One region of the Lactobacillus sp. VURO6/B1 (VP7) genome, then DNA from elsewhere that is predicted to be linked to it. Evidence: riboswitches for the same ligand, from Rfam matches in the RefSeq annotation. Region 1 holds a riboswitch; the other holds the start of a gene.

Region 1 (17,888 bases):
GCCAACAGGAGCAACACCAGCTAGTCTTGCCAAGTCTAAGGCTGCTTCCGTATGACCAGTCCGCTCCAGCACGCCACCTTCTTTAGCTACCAGCGGAAAAACATGACCAGGATGATAAAAATCAGCCCATTGGCTATTAGGATCAGCTAACTTTTTAATAGTCTTTGCCCGATCAAAAGCTGAAATTCCCGTTGTAGTTTCAGTGGAGTCAACACTAAGAGTAAAAGCCGTGCCAAAAGTATCGTTCGAACCAGTTTCAATTGGTTTTAACTGCAAACGGTCGGCATATGCTTTGCTCATTGGCACGCATAATAATCCTCGAGCTTTAGTAATCATCATATTAACTGCTTGTGGTGTAACCTTTTCTGCTAAGCCAATCATATCCCCTTCAGATTCGCGTTGCGGTGAATCAGCCACAATTACCAAACCACCATTTAGCATGTGCTGCAATACTTTATGCATTTTTTCATTCAATTGTTCTGTCATTTTTTCCTCCATCAAAATTCTTTTTTCCAGGCCTGAATTTGCTTGACTGCATAGCGGCCAATCATATCCACTTCAATATTTGCTTTATCGCCTACTTGGTAGTGAGCCAAAGTAGTATTTTGGATGGTATAGGGGATTAAACTTACCCCAAAATGATCATTTTCTGCCATCGTAACGGTTAAACTGATGCCATCAATAGCGATTGATCCTTTTTCAACAATAAAGGAGTCATACTTATGTGGTACTTGAAATTCCAACTCAATAGAATTTTCGTTTTCATCCCTTTTTACCAGTTCAGCTGTGGTATCAATGTGTCCTGCAACAATATGGCCATCAAGTTTGCCATTTAGCGTTAGTGAAGGTTCCAAATTAACCAAACTACCTTTTTGCAATTTTCCAAGGTTGGTTCTTTTCATTGTTTCCGGCATTACATCAACTGCAAAGTCCTTTTCACTCCAGTCAGTAATGGTTAAACAGATACCGTTAACGGCGATACTTGCTCCTAAAGGCAAATCTTTTTGCACCAATTTTGGAGCGCAAATACCCAGTCTTGCATGTTGCTCACTAATTTCCAAACGGGTAATCGTACCCGTTGTTTGAATTATTCCTGTAAACATTCTTTTCTCCTCACGCGAATTCTGATATCTTGATTGAATCTCTTAACATCCAAAAGTTGATAGTTCTTTTTTTCTGTTAAAGCTTGGCCGAACACGGCTGGTAAACCGGTGCCTCCTAAAACTATCGGAGCTACATATGTCACTATTTCGTCAGCCAAACCGGCTGCTACAAACTGAGCCTGGACATTGCTGCCGCCCTCAACTAACAGCGATTGAATTTCGTGTTCAGCTAGCAGCTGTACTACTTTTGCTGGTGTCCACTTGCTAGCAGTATAACAGCATACATTTTCTCCAACTTTTTGTGTTAATTTAGTTTCACTCAGTAGCCAAATTTGACCGCGGGTCTTAAATATTTGACTGGTAAAATCCAACCGATTGGCATCCTTAGTTAACACAATCCTAATAGGTGGATGTGGTAAGTTTTTTATTCTGACAGTTAACAGCGGATTGTCGATGCGTAATGTGTTTGCGCCAATTAAAATAGCTTGATTTTGCAAGCGCAATTTTTGTACATCCACTTGAGCAGCATCCCCAGTCAAAAGCGTTCTTCTCTTGCCCGCAGCATTAATTTTGCCATCAATAGACATTGCATATTTAAGTGTTACAAACGGTCTTTCTTGTTGATAAAAAAAGTTATACGCAACATTTAAACTTTCAGTGCCACCAATGACTTCTGTTTGAACTCCATGACTTTTAAGATATTTAATGCCTTTACCTGCCACAATTTGGTGGGGATCGACCTGACCGATAACAACTTTTTTGATTCCGGCCTCGGCTACTGTTTTACAACAGGGAGGTTGCTTGCCATAATGGCTGCAAGGCTCTAGTGTGACGTACAAGGTTGCCCCTTGAGCTTGTTTGGGATCCGCTAAGTGTGACAGTGTATTTATTTCCGCATGTTCTTTGCCAAATTGATGGTGATAGCCCGTTGCTAAAACTTGCTCATTTTTAACCAAAACTGCACCAACTAATGGATTTGTCCAAGTCATCCCCTGAGCTTTTAAAGCCTCTTGAACTGCCATTTGCATATAATCTTTATCCTGCACTATTTCACTTCCTAAACATTAAAAAGCCCCGTTGATTTTATCAACGAGGCTCATCTTTTATTTATCAAATAAGATTTCAGCGAAGTTTAATAACGACGCGAGTTTTCTGTCTAATCTTGTTTGTTCTTCTCCCATCCAGACTTTAACTGTCGGTACTAGACTTGCACTAGTTCCACCGCAAAACGCGGGTCACGGACTTCAATTATTAATTGTCACCGTCGGTAAGGAATTGCACCCTGCCCCGAAGAAACCGTATTCAACTGATTCCAGTATAATATAGATATCCTATATCGGCAATAGCAATTTTTTGTTTTATATAAATTATATATACGATAAGATCAAACTTAAATAAATTATTCCTTAAAACTTCCAATCAGACAAATGGAGAGGAATATTATTGTTTTTACCAAAATATTTTTTAAAGGCAGTGCCAAATGACGAATGATCTTTAAGATGATTGCAATAAGCGTCTCTGATACTCAAAATTGTTGTCACTGCTAAATTAGTAGTGACAATTATCAGTATGCTAATAAATATATACAAAAGATATAGCATCTTAGCCCTCCTATTTTTAACTGTATCACTTTTATAATACACTATTACTTAGTGATAACATTGTCAACTTTTTTTGGCAAAATAAATAGACTAGTAACCAAATTGATTACTAGTCTATTTTAATCTGTTAAACCTTACGTTTTTTTTAATACAGATACTTCTCTATGGCTGTTTTAGGATCCATTCCTGCACGTATCTTCAATTCCAATTCAATTGCTACATCAGCCATGATAACCTGTGGATCAATAACGTTATAGGGATGATCTGGCGCCTTCTCCTGAGCTAACGATAATTCTGTGCAACCTAGTAATATGACATTGCAGCCATATTTGTCATGCATTGTGCGCAATATGTGGTGATAAAGTTCGCCATCAACTACGCCCTTTTCCTTAATGTTGGAATAAATCAGCTCAGTAACCATTGGCTGAATCTCAGGACCACCCAGTTCAACTTCTCGACCTACTTGTTTAATTTCGTCTTCATACAAATGATCATATATGGACCCTTCGGTGGCAATTAACCCAATCTTTTTCTCTTGGGGATAATCTGTTATAAATTTATGCACGGCAATGCGCATCATATGCAAAAAAGGAATGTCTGTTAGCTCCACCAGATCATCATAACAATAATGAGCTGTATTACACGGCATTACAAAAAAGTCCGGTTTTAGCTGGGCTTGTTGGAGCACATCTTCTCGTAAGGCAGTGAAAAAATTGGGTTGGTTGTGATCTTTGATATAAGCCGTGCGATCAGGAACTTGGGCATCGTTAACCAAAATATAATTTAAATAGTCCTGATCTTTAGTAATTTTGATGCGGTGATTAATCATGCGAACAAAGCTCTCCGTTGCGATCGTACCCATACCGCCAATAATACTAAAAAAATGTTTCATTAATACCTGCTTTTCTAACTTCTAAAGTGCTCTTTTTGTCCTTCAAGTTCATCAATTGCTTCTTGTGCAACTGTAATATCAGAGGGATAAGGAGTATCCACGCCGCGCACTTTTTGAAAACCGTCCTCACCTTTACCACAGATTAGAACAATATCTCCTTTATTTGACATACTGATAGCATCATATATGGCCTTTTTACGGTCCAGTTCTATTGTCACATCAACTTTAGAATGATCAATACCGGCATCAATCTCCTGTGCAATTTCTTTTGGATCTTCAAACCCCGGATCATCAGTAGTCAAAAAGGCTTTATCAGCATAGGCATTTAAACTGTGGCTAAAACCAGGACGGCGAGAAATTCCTTTATCGCCAGGCGCTCCTACAACCACAATAATTTTGGGATTGTTAAATTCGCGTTGCATAAAACCCATAAGTGCCATCATCGAAGCTTCATTATGTGCATAATCTACTACAACTACACCATGTTCTTTGGTAACCTCTGTCTGCATCCGTCCCGGAACAGTTACTTGGCTAATACCTTTAGCAGCATCATCATGATCCATTCCAGCAAGCCCGGCTCCAATTACTGCAGCTGTACCGTTTGATTCATTAAAATCACCCAGCATCTTTAACTGGTAATCACCGGCTATTTTAAGTTGCTTAGCTTTATCACTAACACATAATACCTGGAATTTAGTCTGAGCCATATCAAGTTCTTCGGTTGCAAAACGAAAATCAATGGTCTGTTTTAAATTAGGATTAGTAAATTTTTCAGCAGCAAATAAGTAGATACTGTCTGGAGCGGTAGTAGTCGTAGCAGCAGCATAAACTTCATCAAAGTGGTCAGTCTGTGCGTTAATAATACACTTGCGTGCATTAACTAATAATTGCAGTTTGCAATGCAGATAATCAGCAAAGTTAGGATGCTCATTAGGTCCAATATGATCAGGTGAAATGTTTAAGAAAAAGCCTAAGTCATAAGTTAGTCCGAACACCCTGTTTTTCTTATAAGCCTGACTGGAAACTTCCATCACCATATGCGTCATACCATTGTCCACAGCCGTTCGCATATCACGGAACAAATCAAGTGATTCAGGAGTGGTTAAGCTGGATTTAAAAGTATCGTCTTTTCCCTGACCCACAACTGTGTTGACAGAAGAAATCAGTGCAGTTTTACCACCATTGACTTGATCCAGCATTCCTTTTAGAAAATAAGCAGTAGTGGTTTTACCTTTAGTACCAGTAATAGCAATTAAATATAAATCATCTTGAGGAAAGCGGAAAAAGGCTGCAGATAATAGAGCCATTGCCTTAGAAACATTGCGCACAATCAGTGCATGCATTCCCTTGCCTTCTGGATATGGTTGCTCTGCTACATAACAGTTGGCACCGTTTGCTTTCGCCATTGACAAAAATGTAGGACGAAAACCAGCGCCTTTACAAAAGAATAGTGTATTGGTATGAACATCACGTGAATCATATGATACATATTCCATTTTTGATGGGACGGTGTCCTGAACAGCACTCGATTTAAGCAGATGGTGCTCTTTTAAAATTAAAATACAGGTATTTAAAGAAATACTCATGCTATACTCCTCTATTTATTATCTCAGTCAAAATTATACCACAGCTATGCTGGAGTTTTTTCACTCTTTAGGTTTAAAGGCAGACAAATAATGAAACGGGTCCAATCTTTATCAGATTCACAACGAATCTTACCGTGATGAAGATCAACAATGCTTTTGGTAATTGACAGGCCTAATCCTGTACCACCTGTTTTAGTATTGCGGGAACCTTCTACTCTGTAAAAGCGCTCAAATATTTTTTTTAGCGACCCTTCAGGAATTTGGGCACCATTATTTTCTACTCGCAATTCTACTTCATTGTTGTTAACCAAATTGGCAATTAAATTAATTTGTGTTGCCCCTGTGCCATATTTAAGTGCGTTAGTGATGAGATTATTGTATACACGTACCAATTTTTCTGCATCAGCTTGAATGGTTAAATCTTTGGGTCTTGCTTCTATATTAAATACTATCCCTTTTTCTTGACCCTCAAATTCAAAACCTGCTGCCACCTGCTCTAACATAGAAAAGATATGTAAGGGGGACAAGTTTAATTTGGTACTAGTTGATTTTAACGTGGTATATTCAAGCAGATCATGAGCCAATGACTTCATTTGTTCTGCCTTCATATATGCGATATTAAGATATTTTTGCTGATCTGCTGGATCCGACACCCCCGATTTAAGTAAACCTAAATAACCGATAATAGAAGTTAAAGGCGTTCTGATATCATGAGAAACATTACTGATTAGTTCGTCTTTTGACTTTTCGATTGCCTTTTCTTCATTAATGGCGTTGACTGTACTATCCACTAATGAGTTAATCGAATCAATTACTTTCTGCAAGTCTGTTTTAACTTTAAAAGAAATTGTATGATCAAAATGTCCTTTGGCAATATAATGCAATTCAGAAATAACGTGTCTTAACTGCATTTGATGATAACGCCGAATTAAGCGCCAATAGAGCACGATCAAATCACCAATACCCATAAAAATGATAAAGGTATTTTGCCAAGACCATAAGTGACGTCCACCAGCAAAAGTAATGGTCCTTTTTAAAAAATAAATACCGTTAACCAGGTTTTTATTTTGTAAAATTGTCAAGTTGATTAAAATAATCACCGATAGGTTTAACAATAACAGCAAGATCACCGTTATAACGCCTTCAGCAAACAACTCGCTTTTTTCAGCAGCTGTCAGCTTGACTCTTTCTTTTTTCATCTAGCTAAGCCTCAACTTTATAGCCTACACCCCAAACAGTCTGAATAACATCTTCGCCGCCTGTGGCCGTTTGAATCTTGTCACGCAAGTGGGAAACATGCACCATGACGGTTTTAGCAGAAACTATTGATTCTTGTTGCCAAACCCGTTCAAAAATTTCATCTGCAGAGAATACACGGTTAGGGTGACTAGCAAGAAGATACAGAATACCGAATTCCAAAGCAGTCAACTGAATATCTTTGCCATCAATTGTTTTAACTTCATGAGAATCACGGTTAATAATAAGTGGTCCAACTTCAAGAATGTCAGGTTCATCATCTTTGACTTGCTTTTGACTGCGACGCAAAAGCGAACGAACTCGAGCCATTACCTCTAGTGGATTAAATGGCTTAGATACATAGTCATCAGCACCTGTAATCAAACCCTGAATTTTATCCATATCGCCAGTTTTAGCAGACACAATAATAATAGGAATATCTGAATCCTTACGAACCTCCTTAATAACATCAATTCCACTCATATTAGGCATCATAACATCCAAAATCATTAGTGCAATATCAGGAGTGGTAGTTAATTTTGTGATTGCTTCTTTGCCACTGTAGGCAACAACTGGGGTATACCCTTCATTTTTAAGATAAATACTTAACAATTCGACGATTTCTTTATCGTCGTCAACAACTAAAATTTTCATAGGGCTAATTTCCCTTCTTTTTACTTATTGATTATATTCGTTTTATTTTTATATTCTACTAAATATAGTGTAGCAGAATCTATGTCTAATATTTTAGACAATTTTGTAACAAACTACTAATATTCAAGCATAACTTTATCGTTTTATTAAAAAAGCCGGATTTTTCCAGCTTAGTTTCTACTTTAAACTATTAATATTATTCAGATACGTAACCAGCCATTGACGATCAACAAGGCCTAAAAAGTCCCCACTGGAATTTTGCACTAGCACTTCATTTTGCTCACTTAAAAGGGCTAACAATTTAGCAATTGTTTCCTCGACATTAATTACTGGCATTGTCGCCCGTGAACCAGATTCAGTGCGTTTAAATTTAGTTAATAAAGCTGCTTGCTTCAAAGTAGTTTCATATAAGTTGCTACCTATGCTGCCTCTGAAAAAGTCTCGGACAAAGTTATCAGCTGGATGTCGTAAAATTTCTTCGGGCTGATCAACCTGCAGTAATTGACCATCCTTCATAATACCAATTCTGTCAGCTAAATGAAGTGCCTCGTTCATATCATGTGTTACAAACAAAATAGTATTATGCAGTTGCTTATGCAAGTCAACAACTAGTTCTTGTAAATTTGCTCGAGAAAGTGGATCAAGCGCACTAAAAGGTTCATCCATTAACACGATAGGAGGCTTTGATGCAATAGCCCTTAAAATGCCAATTCTTTGTTGTTCACCACCAGACAGTTCACGGGGATAACGCTGAGCGTATTCTTGCGGATTGAGACCCACTTTTTGCAGCAGTTGAGCTGCCAGTTTTTCCAGATTAACATTTACCCCTTGAATTTCCGGTATGAGAGTAATATTTTGGGCAACGGTCATATTGGGAAAAAGAGCGATTTGTTGCAAAACGTAACCAATTTTCCAGCGTAACTTTTGCACATCATAAGCAGTAGTTGGGCGCTTATTAACTAAGATTTGGCCAGCATTAGGATCTTCCAGGCGATTAATCATTTTAATTGATGTTGTCTTGCCACTACCAGAATTACCCACTAGGACAAAGAGTTCACCTTGTTGAATATCAAGATTAAGATCGTTTATTACTATTTTATCAGCAAACGATTTTTTTACGTGATCAAATTTTATCGCTGAAGTCATCTTACTTCTCCTTAAGCAAATGCTGTTTTACTAAATAATGATGCGCTACTTGGCCTGGATCCATATTTTTGACATTGACCTCATAATTCATTTCCTGCATCTGCTTTTCAGTAATCTTGCCGGCTAATTTATTTAAACTGCGTACTACTTGGGGATGCCGACGTGCAAAGACATTACTCATTAAGGGAGCACCCTGATAAATAGGAAAGTTATGTTTGTTATCTTTTAAAATACTTAAGTGGTACTGTCGCAATTCACTGTCTGTTGAATAGGCATCAACAATGTTAACCTTATTTTGGTCTATTGCTTGGTAACGTAACGCCGGCTCCATTGATTTAACTGGGAAGTCAATACCATATAATTTTTTTATACCCTTAAAACCATCCCCGCGGTCAATAAATTCTAAAGTCATACCACCCTTGAGCCTATTGGTAATATTAGCCAAATCACTGATTTTCTTTAAATGATTTTTCTGCTTAAAAGATGTTTTAACAGCTAAGGCATAAGTGTTATCGTAGGCCATTGGCCTAAGTAAAGTAAGTTTATCCTGCTTGTTCACTAATTCCTTAGCTTTATCATAAGTTTCTTTTTCAGATAAACCCGTCGTTTTTACCGGAGTTTTAGCAAAAGTTTCTAAAATAGTGCCTGTAAACTCTGGATAAATATCGATCTTATTGTTTTTTAATGCACTGAAGAGAAAAGTAGTTTTACCAAAATTAGGTTTGAGCGTCACTTGAATGTGCGAATCACCCTGTTCAATTAATTCTTTGTACATATTAATCAAAATTTCGGGTTCAGAGCCCAGCTTACCAGCAACAGTTATCGTCTCTTTTTGATTAACAACAGTTTCATAAACACCACTGCCTGCTAGAAACAGAACACTGACAGCTAAAACTCCTAAAGCGGTTTTAACTGAAGCATGTTCTAACCACTTGATCAAGGCACTTAAGATAATAGCCAGGGCACCTGAACAAACTGCACCGATAATTATTAAAGCCGTATTATTACGGTCAATTCCCAGGAGTATAAAACTACCAAGTCCACCTGCACCAATTAATGCTGCCATAGTAGCTGTTCCGATAATTAAAACTAAAGCTGTCCTAATACCAGAAATAATTGTGGGCATAGCTAATGGTAATTCAACTTTGACCAGTTTTTGCATGCGTGACATGCCGAACGCATCTGCAGCTTCTTCCAGAGCTGGATCAATTTCTGTTAGCCCCAAATAAGTATTCTGAAAGATAGGCAATAAAGCATACACTATCAAGGCAATTACCGCAGGAACTGTTCCTATGCCGACAAGTGGTATTAGCAAACCCAGAAGTGCCAAAGAAGGAATAGTTTGTAAGATACTGGCAATTTGCAATAAAAATTCTGCTACTTTGGCATGTTTTACAGTCCAAAAAGCTAGTGGCATTGCAATAACCATAGCAATTAGCAGTGAAATTAATGATATCTGTATGTGTTGCAGTAGTGCGATCCCTAAATCGCCTCGGCGTTCACTTAAAATTTGGATGATTTGATTCATTTGCGTAATTCCTTTTGTCTATGCCAGTTTTTTTAATTATCCTAAATTACATAAAGCACTATGTTAATTGCTTTAGACCTAGCTAATTTCTTAAACCTTACCATAACACAAACCTGCGTTCTGTAAGCAATTATTGCTTGCAGGTCTTTTGAAGCAAAAAAATTCCCAGCACCATAATGCTGAGAAAATTTTATCAAAATTACTGTATTTCTTTTTTACCAGTATATAACTCGTAGTAGTAACCCTTTTGCTTTAGAAGCTGCTCATGGTTGCCGGCTTCAATAATATGACCATGATCAAGTACTAAAATCAAGTCCGAGTTAACAATTGTTGAAAGACGGTGGGCAATAACAAAACTTGTACGTCCTGCAAGCAGATTATCCATACCAGCCTGCACTAGCTTTTCAGTTTGGGTATCAATGCTGGAAGTTGCCTCATCTAAAATCATGACTGGCTCATCCGCAATCATCGCCCGCGCAATACTGAGCAGCTGCATTTGACCCTGAGACAGGTCTCCGCCATTACCATCGATAATAGTTTTATAGCCTTCGTCCAAGTGATGAATGAATTCATCGGCATGCGATAAGTGCGCTGCCTGGTACACATCATCATCACTTGCTTCAGCATTACCAAAGCGAATATTATCCATGACTGTACCAGTAAACATGTGTGTGTCCTGCAGTACTATTGATAACGACCGCCTTAAATCATCTTTTTTAATTCTATTAATTGGAATACCGTCATAAGTTATAGTACCAGAGTTAATTTCGTAGAAACGATTAATCATATTAGAAATAGTGGTTTTGCCCGCTCCGGTTTCACCAACTAGCGCTACTTTCATACCCGGTTTGGCATCAATCGAAATATCATACAAGATTTGTTTATTTGGCGAATAACCAAAGTTGACATGATCAAAAACAATATGACCATTGACAGTAACTTTCTTCACTGACCCATCTTTTTGCGGTACATTCCAGTGCCAAGCACCCTTTACATCTTCGTCCTTAGTGATGGTTACATCACCATCATCAACTTCAACTGTCTGATCCTCTAATTTGAAAATTCTTTCCGCACCGGCTAAAGCCATTACGATAGAATTTAACTGTTGTGAAATCTGAGCTATCGGCATTGCAAACTGTTTTGATAACTGCAAAAAGGCACCAATAACTCCTAATGAAAGAGGTGCAATATGATTGATGGCCACCGCACCACCTAAAACAGCAATTAAAACATAAAGCAAGTTGCCCAAGTTACCCATAATTGGAAATAAAATTGTGGCATAAGTATGAGCCTTGCCAGATGCTACTTGCAATGAATCGTTATAAGTATTAAAATCTTGCTCAACTTCTGGCTCATGGCTAAAGACTTTAATTACCTTAAGGCCATTAAGCATTTCTTCATTATAACCGTTAACTTGCCCTAATTCTTTTTGCTGCAGCTTAAAGTAATGAGCTGAACGTATCGTTAAAAAGCGTACAACGATAATAGAAAGAGCAAAGACTATTAAAGTAAAAATAGTTAGTTGCCAGCTCAAAACCAGCATCGCACCCAAAACGAAAATAAGGTTTAAAGTTGAGTTCATAAACTGCGGAATCGATTGTGAAATCATTTGTTGCAACGTATCAATGTCGTTAGTGTAACAGCTCATGATGTCGCCATAATCATTCTCATCGAAATAAGAAATTGGCAATTTTTCCATGTGCTCAAACATTTCCATCCGCACTCTGAATTGGACTTTTTGAGCTAAAACTGCCATTAACATTGCAAAAAGATAATTAGAAATAAATCCAATAGCATAACAGCCAAACATTACTGCAATTGCGTGCAAAAGTGGACCAAAATCTGGTCTGGCCTCTTTAGTTAGCGGAATAATATAAGTATTTATCAAGCGTTCGATAAATAAGGATCCTAAAACATTTGCAGCAGCCGTGAGAATTATGGCAACTGTAGAACTGATGAGCATCAAGGGACTAGTACTGGCAACTAATTTAAGCAGGCGCCACAGTATTGTAGAACGTTTACCAGAGACTTGGTTATTTTGCTTTTCCACTGCTTTATTCAAATTAATCACCTACTTCTTTTGTTCTTCTTGAAACTTGGCAATCGAGCTGTACAAGTCATTGCGTTGCATCAGTTCTTCATGCGTACCAATATCCTGAATTTTACCATCATCCATGACAATTATTCTGTCTGCATCCTTAATGGATACGATTCTCTGCGAAATAATTATTTTAGTGGTATCCGGCATATTTTCTACCAGTGCTTCGCGGATTTGACGCTCAGTTTGTGTATCAACCGCTGAAGTAGAATCATCCAAAATTAAAATCTTGGGCCTCTTTAGCAATGCCCGTGCAATTGTAATTCTTTGCTTTTGGCCACCGGAAACATTAGCCCCGCCTTGTTCAACCATAGTTTCATACTGGTCAGGCATTTCACGAATAAAATCATCTGCATGAGCAATTTTGGCAGCAGCAACAATTTCTTCATCAGTGGCATTTTCGTTACCCCATTTCAGGTTCTCCTTAATGGTTCCTGAAAACAGAACATTATTTTGCAAAACCATCGCTACGTTGTCACGCAGTGTTTTTAAATCATATGATTTTACATTATGTCCTGATACCCGAACTGCTCCAGAATCCGTATCATAAAGTCGGGGAATCATGGATACTAAGGTTGATTTAGATGATCCGGTTTTCCCAATGATACCAATTGTCTCACCCGGTTTAATGGTTAAATTGATATTGTTCAAAGCCAGGTTCTTATCATCTGGATCATATTTAAAATTAACGTGATCAAAAATTACTTCACCATTATTTACATGCTTTAAAGGCTTGCGTGGATTTTCAATTGATGGTTTTTCATTGATAACGTCCGCAATTCTGTGTCCACTAGCAGCAGAAACAACCAGCTGAGTAAAGATCATTGCCAACATATTCAAACTGCCTAAGACAGAGTTTGAATATGAAAACATTGAAATAAGCTGCCCAGTTTGTAAACTGCCACCAACAATTTCTTTGGCCCCGAACCAGCAAATAGCCAAGTTAGAAATATTTAACACTGCCATAACCACCAGTGAGTTCAGTGACATGATTTTTTGGGCAGTGGCAAATAGTCTGTAGATAAAGCCGGCAGATTTTTTAAATTTAACTGTTTGTGCTTCTTCTTGAACATAGGTTTTAACTTCACGAATGCCGCGAATGTTTTCCCGCACTACTTGGTTCATGCGGTCATAACCCCTAAAAATCTTAGGAAAATACTTGCTGGCACTTTTAATAATGATACCAAGCAGAATAACAAAAATTGGGGCAATCACTACAAATACCAGTGACAATTGGGGGCTGACAATAACAGACATGATTATTGAAACCAATAACATCATTGGCGCTCTGACTGCAATTCTAATTAATATTTGATACGACATCTGAACGTTATTAACGTCAGTCGTCATTCTCGTAACCAAACTGGCACTAGAAAAATTGTCAATATTTTCAAAAGAGTAGTCTTGCACATGATAAAACATATCTTTACGTAAATTAGCTGCAAACCCAGCTGCAGCATGAGCAGAGGCATAGCTGGCACCAGAACCTAAAACAAGTGAAAGAACCGTAAACACCAATAAAACAATACCGCTTTTAGTAATATAGGGCATGTTCCCTTTCATAATGCCATTATCAATTAAAATACCGACCAAATATGGTATTAACATTTCAATGATAACTTCACCAGTGACAAAGAGTGGTGACAGCAAAGACAGTTTTTTATACTGCCTGATTGACTTACTCAGCGTGTTAATCATTAAATACCTCTTTCTAATTTATTAATGCGTTGTTTTTAAACGTGTACTTCAGTTTAAAAAGGATAAATAGATTCATAGCAAATCTATTTATCCTTTAAAATATATAGTTATCTAAGTATAGCTCTTTTCTTGACAAAAAGCACCCTATTTGCTCCTATCAGCTGGTGAAAAGGCAGAGCCAATGATTTGATAATGTCGACGGAAAAGCCAGCGAATACCATATACTACCGCAGCAATTATTAAATTATATATTCCAGGTAAAACCGGATTTATAATTTGTAATGCCCGCAGAGACAGTACGCCAAAGCAGATAAAGAGTAATGCCATCATTAAAATAAAACCCCAAATTAATTTTGACCAAGGAATTTTACGATTTTTACCGCCATTAGGTAAGACCCATTCATTATACTTCGTCATAAAAACGCCTAAAGCAGCACCAACAATCAGCAAAGTTAAGGCACCCATCTCTGAATTATATTTGTTATTCTTTTGGAATAAACCAATTAAGCCAAAAAGACCAAAGAAAAGGGCAACATAAAATAAAGCATTATCTGTGGCGTATTGCCAAAACGGAATATCAGACGCTTTCCGCTTTTTCGGCTTTAGCATATCAGCAGCTTTTAATTTAGGTGACATATTATAGTATGTATTGGCCGGCTGACCATGACGCTGTGCAATTATTAAATCATTCAAAAGCTCATCTATTTTCTTTTGAGCATCTTCATGACTCATTTTACCTTGTGTTTCAAGCTCCTTTTGCAAGCGAAAAATGTAATCAGAATTTTTATTGCTGAGTTGCTTGCGCAACTGATCAGGTTTCATCTGTTTAACCTCATCATCTTTATTCTGATTGACTACTTTCTCTTTTAATTTTTCTTGCTTATTAGTATCGATTTTAGCTTGTACTTCAGTTTTCTTTTCTGCCATTATTTTTTCCTAAACGTTAAATCTAAATTCAATAATGTCACCGTCTTGGACTTCATAATCTTTTCCTTCAAGACGTAATTTCCCGGCTTCTTTGACCTTTTGCATGGTTTCATATTTATCCAAATCGGTAAATGAAACTACTTCGGCACGAATAAATCCCCGTTCAAAATCTGAGTGAATAACGCCGGCAACTTGTGGTGCTTTCATGCCCTTATGGAAAGTCCAGGCACGTGTCTCGGGTCCACCAGCTGTGAAGAAAGTTCTTAGGCCCAAAATGTGGTAAGCTGCTCTAATTAATCGGTCAAGACCTGACTCTGTTACACCTTCAGCTTCTAAAAACTCTGCTTTTTCATTATCATCCAAGCCGGCAATTTCTTCTTCAGTGGCTGCGGAAATACCTAAGCATTCAGCATTTTCACTGTCAGCATGTTTTTTGACAATTTGATAATATTGATCTTTTTCTGGCTCAGCCATTGAACTTTCTGCAATATTAGCTACATAAATAACCGGTTTGTCAGTTAACAAAAATAGGCCCTTAACAATTTTTTGTTCATCTTCATTAAACTTGATTGAGCGAACGGGTTTACCCTCTTCTAGAACTGGCTTAATCTTTTGCAAAACGTTAAATTCAGCTTTAGCTTCCTTATCATTTTGCTGGGCAATCTTTTTTACCTTATTAATGCGGCGATTAACGGCATCTAAGTCAGCAATTGCCAATTCCAAGTTAATAGTATTGATATCTTCCTCTGGATCTACTTTACCGGTAACTGAAGTAATGTTGTCATCTTTAAAAGCACGAACAACATGAATAATCGCATCAGTCTGGCGAATATTCTCCAAGAATTTATTACCTAAACCCTCGCCTTTTGAAGCTCCTTTAACTAAACCGGCAATATCGGTAAATTCAAAAGTAGTATGAACTATTTTTTTTGCAGGAATCAATTCCTGAATGCGCGCAAGTCTCTTATCAGGAACTTCAACCATACCAACATTGGGTTCAATGGTGGCAAACGGGTAATTGGCCATTTCCGCTCCCGCTTTCGTAATTGCGTTAAACAAAGTTGATTTACCAACATTAGGCAAGCCAACAATCCCAGCAGTTAGTGACATTTTTATCCTCTTTCTTTAACAAAAATCAATTATTTTCTTGATTAAAACCAGGTCTTACTATTTCTTCTTTAGGCACATAAAGCTCATTTTTAGTGTTGACCGGATCATTCGCCTTAGTTAAAACTTTTTTCAAGTTATGCGTAAATTTTGAACGCGGCATCATGACGATGTGGCCACACCCCATGCACTTTAACCTGATATCAGCTCCTAAGCGCAAAACCTCCCAGTCATTTGTCTTGCAAGCATGAGGTTTCTTCATCAACACCGTATCTGCCAAACTATAAGAAATCTCTTTATTCATCAAGATCGACTCCTAGCACATCAAGTATTCTGTTTAATTCGGCAGTTGAAGAAAAGCCAATAGATAAATGACCACTGCCCTTTTTGCTTTCAGAAATATTGACAGTTGAGCCTAACTTATTAGCCAGCTGATGTTCAGTAGCACGAATAAAAGGTGATTTATGAACTGTCTTTTTGCGGGGCTTCTTAGCATTAAGACTGGCTACCAATGCCTCAACTTTGCGCACTGGCATCCCTTCCTTAACCACTTGTTTAGCTACTTCATCAATCTTGTCTTTATTTTTTAAGCCTAAAAGCGTTCTGGCTTGACCCATTGAAAGTTCACCATGTTGAAGCAAATGTTTGGTTTTGCTTGGTAAAGTAAGCAAACGCAAATAATTTGCAATATAAGGACGGGACTTGCCCATTCTTTTTGAAACTTCTTCTTGAGTTAAGCCTAAATTTTTTTGCAGCATTTCGTAAGCCTGAGCTTCTTCAAGCGGTGTTAAATCTTCACGTTGCAAGTTTTCCAGAACCGCAACTTCCATCATTTGACTTTCGCTAAAGTCACGTACAATGGCAGGTATAGTAGTCTTTTTGGCTAGTTTTGAGGCACGAAACCTGCGTTCACCAGCGATAATCTCATACCCTTTAACCGACTTACGGACAATAATTGGTTGGAAAACACCATTTTCTTTAATTGAATCAGCCAGCTCTTTAAGAGACTTATCATCAAAATTTTTACGTGGTTGGTAGGGGTTCGGTCTGATATCGCTTAAATTAAGATCCTGAATTTCTTCCTCATTGTCTTCAATCTGCGGCTCATCTTCAAACAAGGCTTCAATTCCGCGACCCAGGCCACCATGTTTTTTTGTATCTTTACTTCTTGAGTTTCTTGCCATGATTCTTCAACACCTCCTTAGCTAAATCATCATAAACTTCGGCACCACGAGAATTAGGCGCATATTCAGTAATTGCTTGCCCATAACTAGGTGCCTCCGCCAATTTGGTAATTCTCGGGATAATAGTTTTATAAACTTTATCGGAAAAATAAGAACGCACTTCTTTAACGACTTCAGCGCCCAAATTAGTCCGAGCATCCAGCATTGTCAGTAAGACGCCTTCCACCCCTAAATCTTTGTTAAAGTGCTTTTGCACCAAGCGAATAGTGTTAAGCAACTGGCTAAGACCTTCCATAGCATAATATTCACTTTGAACGGGAATCAAAATTGAATCCGATGCTGTAAAAGCATTAATAGACAGCTGGCCTAAAGAAGGTGGACAATCAATAAAGATAAAATCATAATTGCCACTAATTGAATCTAAAGCAGATTTTAAACGCGTTTCACGCGCCATCATACTAATCAGTTCTGTTTCTGCACCGGACAAATTAATAGTTGCCGGAACCAAATCCAAGCGATTAGTCGAAGTATGGAAAATCGTATCTTTAAGCGGAACATCATTAATCAAAACGCTATAAATATCTTGATCAATTGCAGACTTTTCAATTCCCAAGCCAGAAGTGGCATTACCCTGCGGATCAATATCCACAATTAAGACTTGATACCCACGTTCCGCAATCGAAGCCGCTAAATTAATAGTCGTGGTCGTCTTACCAACGCCACCTTTTTGGTTAGCAACCGAAATTACACTCACCATATTTTCCATGCCTTCCTACTTTCTTTTTAATTCAATCGTGATCATATAATCATCAGGATCGTTATTTTCTTTAAACTTAACCTTAATGCCAGACTGCTGTGCAAGCTTGATCGCCTTTTTGATCGTATTAATCTGTACTTTTAAGTCTTTGGGAATCCGATTGGCTGCTCGTCTGGTCTTTTCAGCCTGCTCTTTTTCTTTGTCCTCAATTTTCTTGTCGGCAAAATATTGCTCTACATTTTTAACGATTTTTTCGGTATCGCTCACATTAAGGTTGTGAGCCAAAATTTCATCGAGAACGCGGCTTTGATCTTTTTCACTAAGTCCGACTAAACAGCGTCCATGACGAGGAGAAATTTCACCACTGGCCA
Region 2 (4,696 bases), on a different contig from region 1:
GCAAAGCCACTGTCATCATTATTCATATACTTCTTGTTAACAGAATTGTGATTATAAGAATTACGTGAACGATTTCCTTCACTTTCAGAATTCTTAGGTTCAGCAGCTTTCATAGAAAGTGAAATGCGATGCTCATTAGGGTCAATATTTAAAACTTTAACTTTAACTTTTTGACCAACTTTTAAAACATCACTTGGCTTGTCTACGTGTTTATATGATATTTCTGAAACATGAACTAAACCTTGAATACCATCAGCAACTTCAACAAAAGCACCAAAGTTAGTTAAAGACTTAACTTCGCCTTCAAACACATCACCTTCGTGTAAGTCAGCTGTGGCTTGTTCGAATGGAGAAGGTTCAGTTTGCTTAATTGAAAGGGAGATGCGATGTCTATCATCATCAATACCTATTACTTTAACTTTTACATCTTGGCCAGCCTTTAAAACATCGCTTGGCTTGTCAACATGTTTATATGAAATCTCGGATATATGAACTAAGCCGTCCACACCGCCTACATCAACAAAAGCACCAAAGTTAGTTAAACGAGAAACTTTACCTTCAACAACATCACCCACAACTAGTTGTGATGCAACCTTATCAAAAGCTTCTTCACGTTCTTCTTCAATCAAGTCTTTATGAGAAAGGATTAAACGATTCTTACTTGGATCAATCTCTGTAATCTTAAGTTTCATTGTTTTACCAATGAATGGCTTAAGGTCTGAAACGTAACGATTTGAAATTAGTGAAGCAGGCAAAAATCCTCTTGTACCTACATCAACTAATAAACCCCCACGAACAGAAGAGGTAACTGTACCTTCGATTGTTTTGCCTTCTTCAAAGTCTTTTTGTAACTCGTCGTATGCTTCTCTTTCCTTTAAGCGAGTAACTGAGAAGAAAAATTCACCATTTTCCTTGTCACCGCCAGCTTTTCTTAAGACTAAAGCTTTAAGTTTATCGCCCGGCTTAACTGCTTCACGTAGGTCAACGTTGCGATCCGAAGTGTATTCACGACGCGGAATCACACCTTCAATACCGGCATTTTCAACACCAACATCGATTTGACCTTCTTCAACGTCTAATACTTCAACATCTACAATATCTCCGACCTCAACTCCTTGCATTTGCTTTAATGCATCTAAAAATTGATTACTGTTTTCTGACATTATTTACCTCCCAATATCATACTCTAATTCTAAATGAAAGTTTGATATTTTTCTACTGTTTTATATTCTTTTTTATAGTTTTTTTTGACTTTTTTTAATTTCAAATAAAATTGCCTCGACGACCTGGTCAATAGTCATAGAAGTAGTATCTATTTCGATTGCATCCTCCGCTTTTTTTAAAGGTGAAATTTGACGGTGTGAATCCTTGTAATCTCTTTCTGAAATGTCGTGCTCAATTTCTGCAAGAGTTTGACTGGTTTCAATCCCTCTTTCCTTAAAATCGAGCATTCTTCTCTCAGCGCGAGAATGAACTGAAGCAACCAAAAAGATTTTAACTGCAGCGTGAGGTAAAACAGTAGTGCCAATATCACGTCCATCCATCACCACATTCATTTCACCAGCCATTTGCCTTTGGAGACTAACCATTTTTTCCCTGATGCCGGCTAATGCTGAAACTTGAGACACATTAGCTGAAATTTCAGGAGTACGTATTGCTTGAGTTATATCTTTATTACCGGCATATATTTTCTGCTGACCATTTTCAAGCTTAAATTCAATCTGTTCATGGTCAATTGCAGCTAAAATGCCCTTTTCATCACCATAATTAACGTTATTTTCTCGTGCAATCCAAGTCGACGCGCGGTACATTGCGCCCGTATCAATATATGTAAAATTAAGCTTATGGGCAATAATTTTTGCTACAGTACTTTTTCCAGCTGAAGCTGGACCATCAATTGCTATTTGCATTCCAATAAAAAAGGGACCTAAGTCCCCATCCTTTCTAAATTATCTGATTCTTAAGGTTTGTCCTGTGTCCACCTGACTGTTAGGATCAAGTTGATTCAACTCTGCCAAACGGCTAACTGAAATGTTAAAGTGCTGGGCAATACTAGTCAACGAGTCCCCTTCTTGTACGACGTATTGTTTAATCACAACACGTTTCTTTTTAGGCTTACTTGGAGTTTTTTTAGATGATTCTGTTTTTTTCTTTGTATTTGCCTTAGTTTTAGTTTCTTTGCTTTTTACAGGCGCAACCTTAGCTTTTGTCTTAGTATGTGCTTTTTTGGTGGTCTTACGTACTTCAACTACTTTTTCATGTGAGTTATTGTTTGCTGCCAAGTGATGAACCACAGGCACAAGACTAATAAGAACAACTATAATCAGTATTATCAAAGCAATCCAGCCTTTTGATACAGAAGAATAAGTTTCTACTCTTGGCTTTTGTGGACGCTTATAGTGCTGATATGGTCCTTTTGAGTTATTATTCATCTAAAAAACCTCCTTACCTAACCTGTTTAATTTTAGCATATTTAACATTTAAGTGGACAAAAAAATCGGTCATTTACTAGACCGATTTACAATATTTTAAAATTTAGTTTTTAAGATTGAAATTTTTTCTGACAAAAGGTTTAAAAGTTCTTAAAACAGTTTCAAACAGTAAATAAACTACAACACCATTAATAGTTCCTTTTAACAAATTAAACGGAACTATGATGCCAAAAATATATGCACTCATTGATGGAATATGTAGCAGTTTACCCAAGTATACTTTTTCAGTAAAAGAAAGCAAACCAGAATATCCATGTATTGCCGGCAGGTTTGGTACAGTAGTTACTGCATAAAATGGTGTCAAAACTAATGCATTTAGTACAGATAGTACGAAAGCCATTGCTAGAATACCGAGAACAATACCTAAAATTGGTTTTAAATATTTTTTAGAAAAATTCTTTTCATCTTTGCTAATATTTTTTGTTAAATAATAAAATGGCAAAGCAAAAGATATTGATGCCAGAAAAGCCGCAGACTGACCAACTAAACTTGGCAAAGCAAAGCCTTTGTATATTAAATTGATCAGCATTCTGACAAAAGCGATAAAGATACCAGGTCCGGGCCCGAATAAAAATGTCCCAATTGTAATTACGACATCCGAGAAGTCAAATTTTAGAAAACTAGTTATTGGCAATGGTATCTCCAAAAGCATTAATACATAGGCAATTGTACCAATTAAAGTATAAGCCAAAATATTAACTAAATTATTTCTGCTTTTTTTTTGCAAAATTCTTACCTCCAAAAAAACTCGGTCTGTTGCTTCTAGCAACAGACCGAGTAAAAGTAAGCTTAAGATCTTGGCTTTTAGTTTAGTCTGTCTTCTTTCATCTAGACTCTAACTATCGGTATCTCAATAGATTCCACCACTTGCGTGGGTCGTGGACTTACACCACCGGTCGGGACTTTCACCCTGCCATGAAGACAACAAACTTATTTATCAAATTTCACATACTATACTAATCTACGTTTTTTAATCTGTCAACTTCTTCATGAGACAATTCTCGGTACGTTCCTGAAATGAGAGAATCAAGTGTAAGAAAAGCGTATTTCTCGCGTGCTAATTTTTTCACCTGGTGGTGAACTGCCTTGAACATTCTTTTTACTTGATGATATTGACCTTCATGAATTGTCAACTGCACTATCTGATTGTCCTTTTTACGATCAGTCCTAATAACCTTAACTTTTGCAGGAGCACATCGATGACGATCAATTTTGACCCCATGCTTTAGCTGACTGATTTCATCAGGCGTCAAAATGCCAGAAATCTTGGCAACATAAACCTTGGCTACATTGTTTCGCGGATGCATCAATAAATTGGCCAGTTCACCATCATTGGTCATTAAAAGCAAGCCAGAAGTATCATAGTCTAGTCTGCCGATTGGATATAGGCGATAAGGCAAATCTTTAAAATAATCGACAACTGTTTTTCTGCCTTTATCATCATTTGCAGTTGAGACCACTCCTCGAGGCTTATAAAAGAGGTAGGTATGTAAACTTTCTCGTTCAATCGGTTCACCATCAACCGTGATGTTACTGAAGGTATCCACTTTGGTACCAAGTTTAGTGACTACATTGCCATCAACAGTGACTCGGCCATCAGAAATCATTTTTTCTGCCTTACGTCGTGACGCAATGCCCGCCTCAGCAATTACTTTTTGCAACCGTTCTAAAACCATTATTTTGCTCCTTTTTGAGTTTTTGCAATATTTTTATCAGCTTGACCTTTAGCTGCAAATAAATCTATTTCACCTTCACTATTGATGCTATCATCTTCGAAATCTTCTATTAAGGGTAAATCAGCCAGACTGTGATACCCGAAGTACTGCAAAAAGTACTCGCTTGTGACGTATAAATTAGGATGACCTGGTGCATCCTTTTTACCATTAATCTTTACTAATCCACGCCACATTAATGTTTGCAGAGCCCCGGACGAATTTACGCCTCTGATGTCATCTATTTCTACACGTGTAATTGGTTGCCGATAAGCAATAATAGATAGTATTTCCAATGCCGATTGACTTAAGCTCTTTGATAAATCTTTTTGAAAAAAATTTTCGATTGTTTTACTTGCCTCTGGCCTAGTGGTCAGTTTGTAAATATCATTGAGATGTTGGATTTGCAACCCTGAATCAGGATTTTTTTGTAGTTTTTCCCGTAAATTTTTGCTTAGTTCACGCAATGCAGGTTTACCGACTTGCAAAAGT

Evidence for each region. Region 1 has a riboswitch for FMN ahead of ribD (bifunctional diaminohydroxyphosphoribosylaminopyrimidine deaminase/5-amino-6-(5-phosphoribosylamino)uracil reductase RibD). Riboswitches for the same ligand answer to the same signal wherever they lie in the genome.
Region 2: another riboswitch for FMN. It lies ahead of ACZ2M0_RS04380 (ECF transporter S component); the one in region 1 lies ahead of ribD (bifunctional diaminohydroxyphosphoribosylaminopyrimidine deaminase/5-amino-6-(5-phosphoribosylamino)uracil reductase RibD).

The regions. Positions count from the first base shown of each region.
Region 1 covers NZ_JBVOWJ010000003.1:82,687-100,574, reverse strand. The annotation lists gene ribA (GTP cyclohydrolase II) at 1-486, opposite strand, end outside; gene ACZ2M0_RS02700 (riboflavin synthase) at 498-1,103, opposite strand; gene ribD (bifunctional diaminohydroxyphosphoribosylaminopyrimidine deaminase/5-amino-6-(5-phosphoribosylamino)uracil reductase RibD) at 1,088-2,149, opposite strand; FMN riboswitch at 2,269-2,402, opposite strand; gene ACZ2M0_RS02690 (aspartate/glutamate racemase family protein) at 2,850-3,596, opposite strand; gene ACZ2M0_RS02685 (UDP-N-acetylmuramoyl-L-alanyl-D-glutamate--2,6-diaminopimelate ligase) at 3,611-5,182, opposite strand; gene ACZ2M0_RS02680 (sensor histidine kinase) at 5,227-6,381, opposite strand; gene croR (response regulator transcription factor CroR) at 6,386-7,072, opposite strand; gene ACZ2M0_RS02670 (ABC transporter ATP-binding protein) at 7,250-8,218, opposite strand; gene ACZ2M0_RS02665 (ABC transporter permease/substrate-binding protein) at 8,220-9,746, opposite strand; gene ACZ2M0_RS02660 (ABC transporter ATP-binding protein) at 9,946-11,817, opposite strand; gene ACZ2M0_RS02655 (ABC transporter ATP-binding protein) at 11,818-13,542, opposite strand; gene ACZ2M0_RS02650 (DUF1129 family protein) at 13,687-14,469, opposite strand; gene ychF (redox-regulated ATPase YchF) at 14,479-15,579, opposite strand; gene ACZ2M0_RS02640 (DUF951 domain-containing protein) at 15,605-15,880, opposite strand; gene ACZ2M0_RS02635 (ParB/RepB/Spo0J family partition protein) at 15,873-16,760, opposite strand; gene ACZ2M0_RS02630 (ParA family protein) at 16,738-17,517, opposite strand; gene noc (nucleoid occlusion protein) at 17,533-17,888, opposite strand, start outside.
Region 2 covers NZ_JBVOWJ010000006.1:46,826-51,521, forward strand. The annotation lists gene rpsA (30S ribosomal protein S1) at 1-1,163, opposite strand, end outside; gene cmk ((d)CMP kinase) at 1,236-1,910, opposite strand; gene ACZ2M0_RS04375 (LysM peptidoglycan-binding domain-containing protein) at 1,950-2,432, opposite strand; gene ACZ2M0_RS04380 (ECF transporter S component) at 2,536-3,222, opposite strand; FMN riboswitch at 3,305-3,419, opposite strand; gene ACZ2M0_RS04385 (pseudouridine synthase) at 3,449-4,168, opposite strand; gene scpB (SMC-Scp complex subunit ScpB) at 4,168-4,696, opposite strand, start outside.